2 regions of the Variovorax sp. DAIF25 genome follow, and region 1 is predicted to be linked to the other one. Evidence: riboswitches for the same ligand, from Rfam matches in the RefSeq annotation. Region 1 holds a riboswitch; the other holds the start of a gene.
The links. Region 1 has a riboswitch for S-adenosylhomocysteine ahead of metH (methionine synthase). Riboswitches for the same ligand answer to the same signal wherever they lie in the genome.
Positions count from the first base shown of each region.

Region 2: linked by a shared signal. The riboswitch ahead of ahcY (adenosylhomocysteinase) and the one ahead of metH (methionine synthase) in region 1 are both predicted to bind S-adenosylhomocysteine.

Region 1 is NZ_CP136636.1:218,486-225,928, forward strand. Features, by position in the region: gene R0232_RS01035 (FAD-binding oxidoreductase) at 1-315, shown strand, start outside; gene R0232_RS01040 (histidinol-phosphate transaminase) at 312-1,451, shown strand; gene R0232_RS01045 (MFS transporter) at 1,448-2,653, shown strand; gene R0232_RS01050 (homocysteine S-methyltransferase family protein) at 2,711-3,760, shown strand; gene R0232_RS01055 (LysR family transcriptional regulator) at 3,784-4,707, opposite strand; gene R0232_RS01060 (PACE efflux transporter) at 4,824-5,261, shown strand; S-adenosyl-L-homocysteine riboswitch at 5,331-5,455, shown strand; gene metH (methionine synthase) at 5,516-7,443, shown strand, end outside.
Region 2 is NZ_CP136636.1:6,655,799-6,663,241, reverse strand. Features, by position in the region: gene R0232_RS30865 (alpha/beta fold hydrolase) at 1-230, opposite strand, end outside; gene R0232_RS30860 (hypothetical protein) at 227-685, opposite strand; gene phaP (TIGR01841 family phasin) at 752-1,249, opposite strand; gene R0232_RS30850 (hypothetical protein) at 1,448-2,116, opposite strand; S-adenosyl-L-homocysteine riboswitch at 2,268-2,335, shown strand; gene ahcY (adenosylhomocysteinase) at 2,406-3,845, shown strand; gene R0232_RS30840 (TlyA family RNA methyltransferase) at 3,855-4,643, shown strand; gene metF (methylenetetrahydrofolate reductase [NAD(P)H]) at 4,654-5,478, shown strand; gene R0232_RS30830 (septal ring lytic transglycosylase RlpA family protein) at 5,532-6,197, shown strand; gene R0232_RS30825 (23S rRNA (adenine(2030)-N(6))-methyltransferase RlmJ) at 6,214-7,170, opposite strand; gene R0232_RS30820 (hypothetical protein) at 7,362-7,443, shown strand, end outside.

The DNA of each region.
Region 1 (7,443 bases):
GACTGCCGCGCGGCGCTCGATGCGCGCTGGCCCGGGCACCATTCGCTGTTCTTCGGCCACGTGGGCGACAGCAACCTGCACGTGACCACCGACGGCCAGGCCATCGGCGGCGAGGCCGAGGCCTTCGAGCGCATGGTCTACGCGCAGGTCGAGGCTCGCGGCGGCAGCATCTCGGCCGAGCACGGCATCGGCCTGCACAAGAAGCCCTACCTGGGCGCGAGCCGCAGCCCCGACGAACTGGCCGCGATGCGCGCCATCAAGCAGGCGCTCGATCCCCTCCACCTGCTCAACCCCGGCAAGGTATTCGACCTGTGAACACGACCGCCATCCATGCCCTCGCGCGGCCCGAAGTCGCGCCGCTGCCGGCCTACAACGCCGGCCTGTCCTCGGAGGCCGTGCGCGCGCGCTACGGCGTCGACGAGATCGCGCGGCTCGCGAGCAACGAGAACCCCTATGGCGCGAGCCCGGCGGTGGCGCGCGCGCTGGTCGACCTGGCGGCGCGCGCGGGCACCTACCCCGATGCCCACTGCACCGCGCTGCGCGCCGCGATCGCCGAACGCACTGGCGCGCAGCCATCGGAACTGGTGATCGGCAACGGCTCGGAGGACATCCTCCAGATGCTGTGCCAGGCCTTCCTGGGCCCCGGCGACCGCGTGCTCACGCAGCGCCCGGCCTTCGGCCTGCACGAGATCTATCCGCGCATGATGGGCGCGCAGGTCGAGCTGCTCGCGCTCACGCCCGAACTGGGCTTCGACATCGAGGCCTGGTGCGCGGCGCTCGCGCGCGGCCCCAAGCTGGTGATGCTGGCCAATCCCTCGAACCCGGTCGGCTGCATGTTCGACACGCGGGACTTCGAGCGCCTGCTGGCCGCCGTGCCCGCGGGCACGCTGCTGGTGGTCGACGAGGCCTACTACGAATACGCGCGGCTCGCGAGCGGCTACCCTGACGTGCTCGCGCGGCTGCGCGGCGACGCGGTGGCCTTCCCGTGGATCGTGCTGCGCACCTTCTCCAAGGCCTGGGGCCTGGCCGGCCTGCGCGTGGGCTACGGCATCGCTTCCGACGCGGCGCTGGTGCAGCTGCTCGACCGCGTGCGCACGCCGTTCAACGTGAACCTCGCGGCGCAGGCCGCGGCGCTCGCGGCCTGGGGCGACGAGGCCTGCATGCAGGCGGCCGTGGAACAGACGGCGCGGCTGCGCGACGCGCTGGCCGCGCAGCTGCGCGCGCGCCACTGGCCGGGGCTGCGCATCGCGCCCTCGGCGGCCAACTTCCTGTTCATCGACCTGGGCCGGCCGAACGGGCCGGTCAACGAGGCGCTGCTGGCGCGCGGCATCATCGTCAAGCCGTGGAAGGAGCCGGGCTTCGAGCGCTTCATCCGCGTCTCGGTCGGCGCGCCGCATGAACTCGAGCGTTTCGTCGCGGCGATGGACGCGATCATGTCGAAGGCGCCATGAGGCTCTTTCGCGGCTGGGGCGTCGTCGCGGCGGCCCATGTGCTGCTGGCGCTGGTGTTCGGCGCCGCCTATTCCTTCGGCGCCTTCTTCGCCGGCATCCAGGCCAGCTTCGGCGCCGGCCGCTTCCCGGTCGCCTCGCTGTTCTCGGCCACGGCGCTGCTCTACTACATCGTCGGCGCCTTCTCGGGCGCGCTGGCCGACCGCTTCCCGCTGCGCGCGGTGGTCGGCACCGGCATCGTGCTGCTCGCGGCCGGCTTCGCGCTGGCCAGCCTGGCGCCGTCGCTGGCCGTGCTGTTCGCGCTGTTCGGCCTGTTCGTCGGCTTCGGCGTCGGGCTGGTCTACGTGCCGGCGGTGGCCGCGGTGCAGCGCTGGTTCGTGCGCCGGCGCAGCCGGGCCTCGGGGCTGGCGCTGGCCGGCACCGGGCTCGGCACCTTCGTCGGCCCGGTGACGGCCGGCGCGCTGCAGCAGCACCTGTCGTGGCAGGCCACGATGCAGCTGTTCGCGCTCGGCATCCTGCTGCTCGGCGGCGTGGCGGCCTGCGCGATCCGGGCCCGGCCGCAGGAGCTCGGCCTGCTGCCCGACGGCGATCGAGTCTCCGTGTTGGCGGGCGCGCCGGTCGAGACCGGCCTGCGCTGGCGCGAGGCGGTGCGCGGCGCCTGCTTCTGGTGGTACTTCGCGGCCATCGGCTGGGGCTCGATCGGGCTGTTCGTCGCGCTGGTCCACGTGGCGCCGGCGGCGCAGGGGCTGGGCATCGGCGCGGCCGACGCCACCTTGCTGATCGGACTGATCGGCGTGGGCAACGTCGGCGGCCGGCTGGTGCTCGGCGGGCTCGGCGACCGGCTCGGTGCGCGCCGGCTGCTCTCGCTGCTCACGCTGGCGCTGGCCGCGCTGCACCTGCTGTGGTGGGCGGCCGGCGGCTTCGCTTCGCTGGCGCTGTTCGCACTGCTGTTCGGCGCGGCCAACGGCGGCTGCATCGCGCTCTACCCGGCGCTGGCGGCGCGCTGGTATGGCACGCGCGCGCTGGGCGCCATCCTCGGCACGCTCTACATCGCGGTCGGCGTGGCCGCCTCGATCGGCGCCAGCGCGGCCGGCCTGCTGTTCGACCTGCGCGGCAGCTACGACCTGGCCATCCTCGCCAGCGGCCTGCTGGCGCTGCTGTCGGTCGGTTGCCTGGCGCGCGCGGCGCGGCACGCGCCGGTCTGAAGTCCCGAAGACCGCTTTGGCGGTGCGGCGCGGGCGCGTTTTCTACAATCCGGACCCATGAAGCCGATCGTCTACACCCGTGCCCAGCAACTGCCCGAGATCCTCGGGCGCCGCATCGCCATCCTCGATGGCGCCATGGGCACCATGATCCAGCGCTTCAAGCTCACCGAGGCCCAGTACCGCGGCGAGCGCTTCAAGGACTTCGAGCGCGACGTGAAGGGCAACAACGAGCTGCTGTCGCTGACCCGGCCCGACGTCATCTCCGACATCCACGAGGGCTACCTCGCGGCCGGCGCCGACCTGATCGAGACCAACACCTTCGGCGCGACCACCATCGCGCAGGAGGACTACAAGATGGCGCACCTGGCGCGCGAGATGAACCTCGAGTCCGCGAAGCTGGCGCGCGCGGCCTGCGACAAGTACTCCACGCCCGACAAGCCGCGCTTCGTGGCCGGCGCCCTCGGCCCGACGCCCAAGACCGCGAGCATCAGCCCCGACGTCAACGATCCGGGCGCGCGCAATGTCGATTTCGAGGCCCTGCGCGCCGCCTACTACGAGCAGACCGAGGCGCTGGTCGAGGGCGGCGCCGACGTGATCCTGGTCGAGACCATCTTCGACACGCTCAACGCCAAGGCCGCGCTGTTCGCGGTCGACGAGTATTTCGAGAACAGCGGCGAGCGCCTGCCGCTGATCATCAGCGGCACCGTGACCGACGCCTCGGGCCGCATCCTCAGCGGCCAGACCGTGACCGCCTTCTGGCACAGCGTGCGCCATGCGCGGCCGCTGGCCATCGGCCTGAACTGCGCGCTGGGCGCGGCGCTGATGCGCCCCTACATCCAGGAACTGGCGCGCGTGGCCGACGACACCTTCATCAGCTGCTACCCCAACGCCGGCCTGCCCAACCCGATGAGCGACACCGGCTTCGACGAGACGCCCGACGTGACCTCGCGCCTGCTGCACGAGTTCGCGGCCGAGGGGCTGGTCAACATCGTCGGCGGCTGCTGCGGCACCACGCCCGACCACATCGCGGCGATCGGGCGCGCGGTGTCGCCGGTGGCGGGGCGGCTGCTGAACAATGCGGCCGGGTTCTACAAGGAAGCGGCCTGAGCCCAGGCCCGTAGCCTCGCGTCTCAGGACGCGATAGGCACCGACACCCCGGCAGCCTGCCGCTCGCGCGAAATCAGCGCCACGAAGCGCTGCGCCCCCAGCCCCAGCGGCCGTTCGCGCGACCACACCACGTCCACCCACAGGTTCAGGCCGTTGCTGAGGTTCTCGAGCGGGATCTCGACCAGCGCGCCCGCCGCCACGTGCGGCCGCACGAAATTGCGCGGCAGCCAGCCCCAGCCGACGCCGGCGGTGATCAGGCTCAGGGCGGCCAGCGCGTTGTCGGTGCGCCAGAGGTGGCGCGCGAACACGCTGCGCGGGTCCATGGCCGTGACGAGGTCGCGGCCGGCCACCACGATCTGGCGGGTGGCGATCAGGTGTTCCTCGCGCAGGCGGCCGCCGGGCGCGGCGGCCAGCACCGGGTGGCCCGGCGCCATCACCGCGACCATGGTGTCGCTGCCCACCTCCTGGAAGCCCTCGCGCCCGTCGAGGCTGGGCCGCTCGAACACCAGCGCGAGCTGGGCCCGGCCGCTATGCAGCAGCGCCAGCGCGTCGGCCTGCGGCGCGGCCAGCACCTCGACCTGCAGCAGCGGGTACTCGTGCGCCAGCTCGGCCAGCGCGCCGCTCCAGGGCGCGGCCAGCAGCTCGGGCGCGATCGCCAGCGTGAGCCGTTCCTCCAGCCCCTGCGTGAGCGCCAGCGCCTGCGCGTCGAGCTGGCGCAGCTGCGCCGCCAGCGCGCGCGCCTGCGGCTCGAGCGAGCGCGCGGCGGCCGTGGGCCGGGGCTCGCGGCCCTTGCGGTCGAACAGCTGCAGGTCGAGCTCGGCCTCGAGGTGGGCGATGGCCATGCTGACCGCCGACGGCACGCGGCGCAGGGCGCGCGCGGCGGCCGAGAAGGAGCCGTGGTCGATCACGGCCAGGAAGACCTCGACGCTGTCGCTGGAGAAGCTCATGGCCGCCTCATGGGGTCGATCTTTCAATAAAACTGAAACAAGTTGACTTTTTATATCAGCAAGAGACACATAAAGTCCACGGATCGCAGTCACACAACAAGCCAAGAGAGTCCGTCATGCAGGGAATCCAGCGTCGCATCGTCTACATCACCCTCTACGAAGGGATCGCCATCGTGGCCGCCAGCGCCGGGCTGGCGCTGCTGACGGGCGCCGGCCTCGGCCATTCGGGCGCGCTGGCGGTGGCGGCCTCGGTCATCGCGGTGATCTGGAACCTGATCTTCAACAGCCTGTTCGAGCGCTGGGAGGCGCGCCAGGCGGTGCGCGGGCGCAGCCTCAAGCGCCGCATCGCCCATGCGATCGGCTTCGAGGGCGGCCTGATCGGGCTGCTGGTGCCGATGTTCGCCTGGGGCCTGGGCATCTCGCTGTGGCAGGCGCTGGTGATGGACCTGGGGCTGGTGGTCTTCTTCCTGGTCTACACCTTCGTCTTCAACTGGGCCTTCGACCGCGCCTTCGGGCTGCCGGCCTCGGCGGCGCCGGTCGCGCAGGCGGCCTGAGCCCTCCCGGCGGCCCGCGGATACACCCGCGGGCCGTTGGCACGGCCGGCAGCCGGTAAAATCGCCACCCCTTCCAAGGAGCGTTGCAGCGGCGGCGCGCGGGACCCCTGGTCCGCGCACCCGCCGTCAGGCTTGGAAGGCGCCTTCTCGCAGAACCTGCCCGGAAGGCCCGGTTGCAACGACGCTCACCTGACGTGTCTTCCCCTGCCCAGGTGAGCCCCATGAGCGATGTCCCCGCGCCTTTCGTTTCTCCCATGAAGCTGTCCGGTCTCGAACCGGTGGCCATCGGCGAGGGATCCCTGTTCGTCAACATCGGCGAGCGCACCAACGTCACCGGTTCCAAGGCCTTCGCGCGCATGATCCTCAACGGCCAGTTCGAGGATGCGCTGGCCGTCGCGCGCCAGCAGGTCGAGAACGGCGCGCAGGTGATCGACATCAACATGGACGAGGCCATGCTCGACAGCAAGGCCGCGATGGTGCGCTTCCTCAACCTGATCGCCAGCGAGCCCGACATCGCGCGCGTGCCGGTGATGGTCGACAGCTCGAAGTGGGAAGTGATCGAGGCCGGCCTGCGCTGTATCCAGGGCAAGGGCATCGTCAACTCGATCTCCATGAAGGAGGGCGTGGACAAGTTCAAGCACGAGGCGAAGCTCGTGAAGCGCTACGGCGCGGCCGCCGTGGTGATGGCCTTCGACGAGAAGGGCCAGGCCGATACCTACGAGCGCAAGGTCGAGATCTGCGAGCGCGCCTACCGCATCCTGGTCGACGAGGTGGGCTTCCCGCCCGAGGACATCATCTTCGACCCGAACATCTTCGCGATCGCCACCGGCATCGAGGAGCACGACAACTACGCGGTCGACTTCATCAACGCCGTGCGCTGGATCAAGCAGAACCTGCCGGGCGCCAAGGTCTCGGGCGGGGTGTCGAACGTGAGCTTCAGCTTCCGCGGCAACGACCCGGTGCGCGAGGCGATCCACACCGTGTTCCTGTACCACGCGATCCAGGCCGGCATGGACATGGGCATCGTCAACGCCGGCATGGTCGGCGTCTACGACGACCTCGAGCCCGAGCTGCGCGAGCGCGTGGAGGACGTGGTGCTCAACCGCCGGCCCGACGCCGGCGAGCGCCTCGTCGAAGTGGCCGAGAGCGCCAAGAGCGGCGCCAAGGACGACAGCAAGAAGCTCGAGTGGCGCGGCACGCCCGAGCAGCCGGTGCACGTCAACCAGCGGCTGTCGCACGCCATGGTGCACGGCATCACCGACTTCATCGTCGAAGACACCGAGGAGGCCTACCAGCAGATCCTCGCCAAGGGCGGCCGTCCGCTGCACGTGATCGAGGGCCCGCTGATGGACGGCATGAACATCGTGGGCGACCTGTTCGGCCAGGGCAAGATGTTCCTGCCGCAGGTGGTGAAGTCGGCGCGCGTGATGAAGTCGGCCGTGGCCCACCTCATCCCCTACATCGAGGAAGAGAAGCGCCAGGACGAGGCCGCGGGCCGCGACGTGCGCACCAAGGGCAAGATCATCATCGCCACCGTGAAGGGCGACGTGCACGACATCGGCAAGAACATCGTCACCGTCGTGCTCCAGTGCAACAACTTCGAGGTGGTGAACATGGGCGTGATGGTCCCGTGCCACGAGATTCTCGCCAAGGCGAAGGTCGAGGGCGCGGACATCGTGGGCCTGTCGGGCCTGATCACGCCGAGCCTGGAAGAGATGCAGTACGTGGCCGGCGAGATGCAGAAGGACGACCACTTCCGCATCAAGAAGATCCCGCTCCTGATCGGCGGCGCCACCACCAGCCGCGTGCACACGGCCGTGAAGATCGCGCCGCACTACGAAGGCCCGGTGGTCTACGTGCCCGACGCCTCGCGCAGCGTGAGCGTGGCGCAGTCGCTGCTGAGCGACCAGGCCGCGGCCTACATCGGCGAGATCAACGCCGACTACGAGAAGGTGCGCACGCAGCACGCCAACAAGAAGCAGGTGCCGCTGTGGCCGCTGGCCAGGGCGCGCGCCAACAAGACGCCCATCGACTGGTCGAGCTACGTGCCGCCCGCGCCCAAGTTCATCGGCCGGCGCGTGTTCCGCAACTTCGACCTGACCGAGCTCGCCAAGTACATCGACTGGGGCCCGTTCTTCCAGACCTGGGACCTCGCGGGTCCGTTCCCGGCCATCCTCAAGGA
Region 2 (7,443 bases), 940 kb from region 1:
GTGGTGGCCATCACGATCAGCACCGGCACGCGGTAGATCTCGTCGACCACCGGCCGGTAGTGGTAGAGGCTCAGCGTGCCGCGGCGATGGATCTCGTCCTTGGGCGTGAGCCCGACCGCGGGCGTGGCGCTGGTCAGGAAATCCAGGCCCTTGATGTTGCGCTGGATGGTGCGCTCGATCTCGGCGCGCAGGTCGGGCAGCACCGGCAGTTCGGCGGCGGGCGTGCTCATGGGCGCGGGCGGCGGGTGCGGGCCGGGGACTTCGAGGCCTTGGCCGCTGCCTTCTTCGCGGGTGAGGGTGCGGGAGCGGGTGGCGCGGCCGCCATCGAGGGCGGCTGCTTCGTGCGCTTCGGCGCCGATGACTGCGGCGCCGGCGCTGGCGCAGCACCGCCGTCCTCGAGCTGCCGCGAGATCCGCGCCAGGTGGTCGTCGATGTGCTGCAACTGCTCGGAGAGCGCCTGCAGGTCGGCGCGCGTCGGCAGGTTCAGCATCGTGAGCAGCCGCGCCATCAGGTCGCCGAGCGCCTTCTGCGCGCCCAGCGAGGCGTTCATGCCGCCATGCATGCCCTGTCGGAACGGATCGGAGGCCATGGCCTCGTTGGCGAACGCGTTGGTGCTCTTTTCCCATTGCGCGGTGAGCTCGCGCCAGATCGCCATGGGGTCGAGGGGAGAGGAGGACTGGGTCATGGCCGCACACCGAGGTTCGTCGTCGGAAGGCCGCGCCGTGCGCCGGCGCGGCGCCTGGGCCGCGCGCTACTTGCGCTGCAGCATCTTCGTGACCTCGTCGACGTTCGACTGGATGCGCTGGCGCACCACCTCGAAGGCATCGGCCTGCGACTTGGCCGCGAGGTTGGCGAGTTCCTTGATGTCGTCGACCGCGCGCTGGAACGACTGGCGGCCGAGCGCGTCGAGCTTGGCGAGGCTTTCCTTCGGATCCTTGCCGGGGATGTCCTTGGCGGCGGCCTGCCAGTCGGTGATCGCGCTCTTGATCATCTCGGTCTGGCGCTGCACCACCGTCTGCAGGCCCTGGAACGACTTCTCGTTGGCCTGCATCAGCGCCTGCAGGTCCTTGCGGCCGCTGTCGAGCAGCTTGCTCGCGCCGTCGGTCATGTTGAGGTTCTGCAGCCGCTCGGCCATGCCCTTGAGCGGGTTGAGCATGTCGGCCGCGCTCGGGGCCGCCTTTCTCTCGGCGCTTCCGCTGCTGCTGCTGGCAGTGGTCTTCTTGGCGGCGGCTTTCTTGGCAGTGGCCATGGTGCGGAATCTCCTGAGGACGTTGGACAAGATGGTGGCGGGACCGGCCGCGCACGCGCGCGGTCCGCCGCCACGATACGCCGCGACGACCCTGCCGCGGCGATCGCGGCCGCGGATTTGCCTGGGGGATTTCCCGAAGGGATGGTGTGCGCCGCGGCACCGGCGCTCGCTGGAGCGCCGGCGGGTAGCGGCAACGGCTTACATCGGCGGCGTGAAGCCGTCGCGGCCGGCCACCACGCGCAGCGCGGTCGGCGTGCCGTTGCGCTCCTGCGCATTGACCAGCACCTTGGCGCCCGGCACCAGCAGCGCCTCGGTGCCGGCGCGGAAGGTCACGACCGGCACGTCGCGCGGCACGATCACGGTCTTCTCGCCGCCCTTGTAGGACAGGCGCAGCTGCTGCCCGCCGCGCACCGAGCGCGGCGCGGCCGCGAGGTCGGCCACGGTGGCGTTGGTCATGGTGCTCTGCGGTTGCAGGTCCCAGGGATAGTGGCCCTCGCCGGTGCCGCGCGCGGCCTCGGGGAACACCACCACCTCGAGCGCCTTCTGCGAGCCGTCGGCCTGCGGCATCGCGGCGGTGCCGATGAAGCTGCCCTTCTTGATGTCGGACAGCTTGATGCGATAGACCTCCGACAGCGACATGTCCGCGGGCCGCGCGAGGCTCACGACCTCGCCGCCGCGGTCCTTGACGACGAGCTTGCTCGCATCGGCGTAGACCAGCGTGCCGCGCACGCGCACCACGGGTTGCGCGGCCTGCGCCTGCTGCGCGAAGGACAGGCCCGGCAGAGTGGCGAGGCCGAGCAGGGCCGCCGTGCAGAGCGCGCGGCGCGCGCTGGACGACGAGGGAGGGGAAAGGCGGGATGAACGCATCGGAGGGGCTTTCGCGGAAAAGGAATGCAGGCAGCGTTGTACGCCTCGACTCTGAGCCCTGCATGACGCGGGGTGTTGGCGCGCCCTCGCGTTCCGTGATGTGGGAAGCCCCGGCCGTTGGCGCCCGTGTCCGGCACGTCTACAATCCGCCGCTTCCGAGGAGCGTTGCAGCGCCGCCAGGCGTGAGGCTCGGACCCATCGCAACCACGCTCATCCGCTGTTCTCGCGGTGAGTCTTTTTCCCCCGACGCAGTGGCCTCGTTCAAACACAGTTCTGGAGTTCACTTCACATGAGCGCTGTTCTCAAGCCCACCCCTGTTTCGTCCGCCGACCAGGCGATCGCCGACCTCTCCCTCGCTGCCTGGGGCCGCAAGGAAATCCGCATCGCCGAAACCGAGATGCCCGGCCTGATGGCCATCCGCGAGGAATTCGCCAAGAGCCAGCCGCTCAAGGGCGCGCGCATCACCGGCTCGCTGCACATGACGATCCAGACTGCGGTGCTGATCGAAACGCTGCAGGCCCTCGGCGCGCAGGTGCGCTGGGCCTCGTGCAACATCTTCTCGACGCAGGACCACGCGGCCGCCGCGATCGCCGCGTCGGGCACGCCGGTGTTCGCGATCAAGGGCGAGTCGCTCAAGGACTACTGGGACTACACCCACGCCATCTTCGACTTCGGTCCCAAGGACTCGAAGGGCGAAGGCCCGAACATGATCCTGGACGACGGCGGCGATGCCACGCTGCTGATGCACCTGGGCCAGCGCGCCGAGAAGGACCTGGGCGTGATCGCCAACCCGGGCAGCGAGGAAGAGCGCATCCTCTTCGCCGCGATCAAGGCCAAGCTGGCCGTCGATGCGACCTGGTACACGCGCAAGTCGGCCGAGATCATCGGCGTGACCGAGGAAACCACCACCGGCGTGCACCGCCTCAACGAGATGAGCGCCAAGGGCACGCTGCTGTTCCGCGCCATCAACGTCAACGACTCGGTCACCAAGAGCAAGTTCGACAACCTCTACGGCTGCCGCGAATCGCTGGTCGACGGCATCAAGCGCGCGACCGACGTGATGATCGCCGGCAAGGTGGCCTGCGTGGCCGGCTACGGCGACGTGGGCAAGGGCTCGGCCCAGGCGCTGCGCGCGCTGTCGGCGCAGGTGTGGGTCACCGAGATCGACCCGATCAACGCGCTGCAGGCCGCGATGGAAGGCTACAAGGTCGTGACGATGGAATACGCGGCCGACAAGGCCGACATCTTCGTGACCACCACCGGCAACAAGGACGTCATCACGCACGACACGATGGCGAAGATGAAGGACCAGGCCATCGTCTGCAACATCGGCCACTTCGACAACGAGATCGACGTCGCGTCGATCGAGAAGTACGAATGGGAAGAGATCAAGCCGCAGGTCGACCACATCACCTTCCCCGACGGCAAGAAGATCATCCTGCTGGCCAAGGGCCGCCTCGTGAACCTGGGCTGCGGCACGGGCCACCCGAGCTTCGTGATGTCGTCGTCGTTCGCGAACCAGACCATCGCCCAGATCGAGCTGTTCACCAAGCCCGACGCCTACCAGGCCGGCAAGGTCTACGTGCTGCCCAAGCACCTCGACGAGAAGGTCGCGCGCCTGCACCTGAAGAAGGTCGGCGCCATGCTCACCGAGCTGACCGACGCCCAGGCCGCCTACATCGGCGTGAGCAAGAACGGCCCCTACAAGCCGGACAGCTACCGCTACTGATCGCCGCGCATGCGAGCCGACCAGTTGCTGGTGGAACGCGGCCTCGCCGCCTCGCGCTCGCAGGCCGTGCGGCTCATCGCCGGCGGCATGCGCTGGCGCGATGCGGGCTCGACCGATGCGTGGCGTTCGGTCGTGAAGAACCGCGACGAGGTGCCCGAGTCGGCCGAGCTCGAGCTCGACGATGCGGCCGAGGCGCGCTATGTCTCGCGCGGCGGGCTCAAGCTCGAAGGCGCGCTCGAGGCCAGCGGCGTCGATGCCGCCGGCAAGCTGTGCCTCGACGTGGGCCAGTCGACCGGCGGTTTCACCGACTGCCTGCTGCAGCGCGGCGCCGCCCGGGTGGTGGGCGTCGATGTCGGCCACGGGCAGCTGCATGCGAAGCTGCGCGAGGACGCGCGTGTGCTTGCCATCGAAGGCGTCAATGCGCGCGCGCTTTCGGCCGACGACCTGCAGGAAGAGGGCGAGGAGCCTTTCGCCGAGCGCTTCGACCTGATCGTCGGCGACCTGTCGTTCATCTCGCTCACGCTGGTGCTGCCGGCCGTGGTGCAGTTCCTCGCGGACGACGGCCAATTGCTGATGCTGGTCAAGCCGCAGTTCGAACTGCAGCCGGGCCAGGTCGGCAAGGGCGGCATCGTGCGCGACGCGGCGATGTACGAGATCGTCGAGAAGCGCCTGCGCGACGCCTGCGCCGCGCTCGAGTTGCGCGTGCTGCGCTGGTTCGACAGCCCGATCGCCGGCGGCGACGGCAACCGCGAGTTTTTCATTCACGCCGTGCGCGCGACGGGCGCGGGCGGTTCCTAAGGAGACGCAGGTGCGCCTTCCGCTGAGTTTCGAATTCTTCCCGACCAAGACGCCCGAAGGCGCGGTCAAGCTGCGCGCGGCACGCCAGCAGCTCTATGCGCGCAAGCCCGAGTTCTGCTCGGTCACCTACGGCGCGGGCGGCTCCACCCACCAGGGCACCTTCGGCGCGGTGCAGGAGATCCTGTCCGAGGGCGTGGACGCGGCCAGCCATTTCTCGTGCATCGGCGCCACGCGCGAGACGGTGCGCGCGCAGCTCGCCGAGCTCAAGGCCATGGGCGTGAAGCGCCTGGTCGCGCTGCGCGGCGACCTGCCCAGCGGCTACGGCGCCGGCGGCGAGTTCCAGTACGCGAGCGACCTCGTGGCCTTCATTCGCGAAGCGACCGGCCGTGACTTCCACATCGAGGTGGCCTGCTATCCCGAGGTGCATCCGCAGGCGCGTTCGCCCGAGGCCGACCTGCAGGCCTTCGCGGCCAAGGTGAAGGCCGGCGCCGATTCGGCGATCACGCAGTACTTCTTCAGCGCCGACGCCTACTTCCGCTTCGTCGACGAGGCGCGCGCGCTCGGCATCGACACGCCGATCGTGCCCGGCATCATGCCGATCACCAGCTCGACGCAGCTGATGCGCTTCTCGGACGCCTGCGGCGCCGAGATCCCGCGCTGGATCCGGCTGCGGCTGCAGGCCTTCGGCGACGACACGGCCTCGATCAAGGCCTTCGGCCTCGATGTCGTGACCGACCTGTGCGCGCGGCTGCGCGAGGGCGGCGTGCCGGCGCTGCACTTCTACACGATGAACCAGTCGGCGGCCACGCTGGCTGTCCTGGAGCGCCTGGATTGAGAGGGGCGGCGCGGGCGCCAGGCTCGCTGCGCGCGGGGCTTCGCGCCGCGCTCGTGGCCTGCACCTGCGCGCTCGCGGGCTGCGCCATGCCGCCGGCGACCGAGGGCGGCGCGGCGTCGGGCACCGTGGCGCAGGAGAGCCTGTCGCCGATCCCGCGCCAGTTGACCGTGCCGCCCGGCGCCGAGCCGCGTTCGAACGTGCCCTCGGTGCGCTACGACCTCGCGGTGACCGGGCCCGATGAACTGCCCGCCGACGGCCTGCCGGGCGACGAACCGCGTGGCGAGATCTTCGAGCGCGGCGGGGCCTCGTGGTACGGCATCCAGTTCCACCAGCGCCGCACCGCCAGCGGCGAGCGCTTCGACATGGGCGCCCTGACGGCCGCGCACAAGACCCTGCCCTTCAACACACGCGTGTGCGTGCGCAGCCTCGTCAACGGCAAGGAAGTGCTGGTGCGCGTGAACGACCGCGGCCCCTACACGCAGGGCCGCGTGATCGACCTGAGCCGCGCCGCGGCCGACCGCATCGGGCTCGCGAGCCTGGGCATCAAGCAGGTGGCGCTGACCGTCATCGACCGCGAAGGCATGCGCTGCGATGGCGAACTGGCGCAGCCGGGCGAGACCGACACGCCGTCGCTCGACGTGGCGCCGGTGCGGCCGCAGGCCCAGCCCGCGGCGGCCCGCAAGGCGCCGGTGCGGCGCGCGCCGGTACGGCGGCGCTGAACGGCCGCCGCGCGGATCAGCCCGCGGCTTCGACCGTGAAGCCGGCGTTGCGGTCCTGTCCCAGCTTCTGCACCAGCTGCGGCAGCGCGGCCTCGAGCAGCGGCTTCAGCGTATAGGGCGGGTTGATCAGGAACATGCCGCTGGCCGGCAGGCCCGGGCGGCGCGTTTCGCCGCTGGGCGCGGTCGTGATCTTGCTCGACTTGACCGTCAGCGTGACATTGAGCGAGGACTTGCCGGCCTTGGTGGCCAGCGTCTTGAGGCGGCGCGGCAGGTCGTGCGCCTCGGGCCGCGGAATGATCGGGTACCAGACCGCGTAGGTGCCGGTGGCGAAGCGCTTGAGCGCCTCGGCCGCGAAATCGAGCACCCGGCCGTAGTCGGTCTTGAGCTCGTAGCTCGGGTCCATCAGCACCAGCGCGCGCCGCGAGGGCGGCGGCAGGAACTTGGTCGCGCTGCCGAAGCCGTCCTCGTGCAGCACCGCGATCTGGCGTCCGGCCTCGAGCTGCGCGATGTTGGCCGTGAGCGTGCGGCTGTCGGTGGGATGCAGCTCGAACAGCTTGAGCCGGTCGTGGTCGCGCAGCAGGTGCTGCACGATGAACGGCGAGCCCGGATAGACGCGGGCGCCGCCCTTGGCATTGAAGTCGTGGATCACCTCGAGGTAGCGCGCGAGCGCATCGGCCAGCGGAGCCTCGGCTTCCTTGGCCGCCTTCTTGGCGGCCGCCGTCGTCGCGGGGGCGGCCGCCGGGGCCGGCGCGGCCTTGGGGTCGGCGACCAGGCGCAGCACGCCCTCGGCGGCCTCGCCGCTGGTGCCCGCGTAGTCGCCATCGAGCCGGTACAGGCCCGCGCCCGCGTGCGTGTCGACCACCGTCAGGGCGGTCTCCTTTTCGAGCATGTGATCGAGCGTGGCGATCAGCACCATGTGCTTGAGCACGTCGGCGTGATTGCCGGCATGGAAGGCGTGGCGGTAGCTGAACATGAGAAAAAGTACCTAAAAGGTGGAGGCATGCATCCGGCGGCATCGCTAGACTCGCGCGCCGGAAACATTAATTAACAAGAGGGGCGCAAATGCGTGGAGCAGGGTGGAGATTCTGGGGCTTGTGCGTGGGTGCGGGCGTGCTGTCTATTTTGACGGGGTGCGCGTCGGTCACCCAGGGCACCGAGCAGCCGGTGAAGGTCGAGACCTTCACCGCGAAGGGAGAGACCCTGGTGGGGGCCGATTGCCGGCTGTCGAACGACAAGGGCAGCGCTT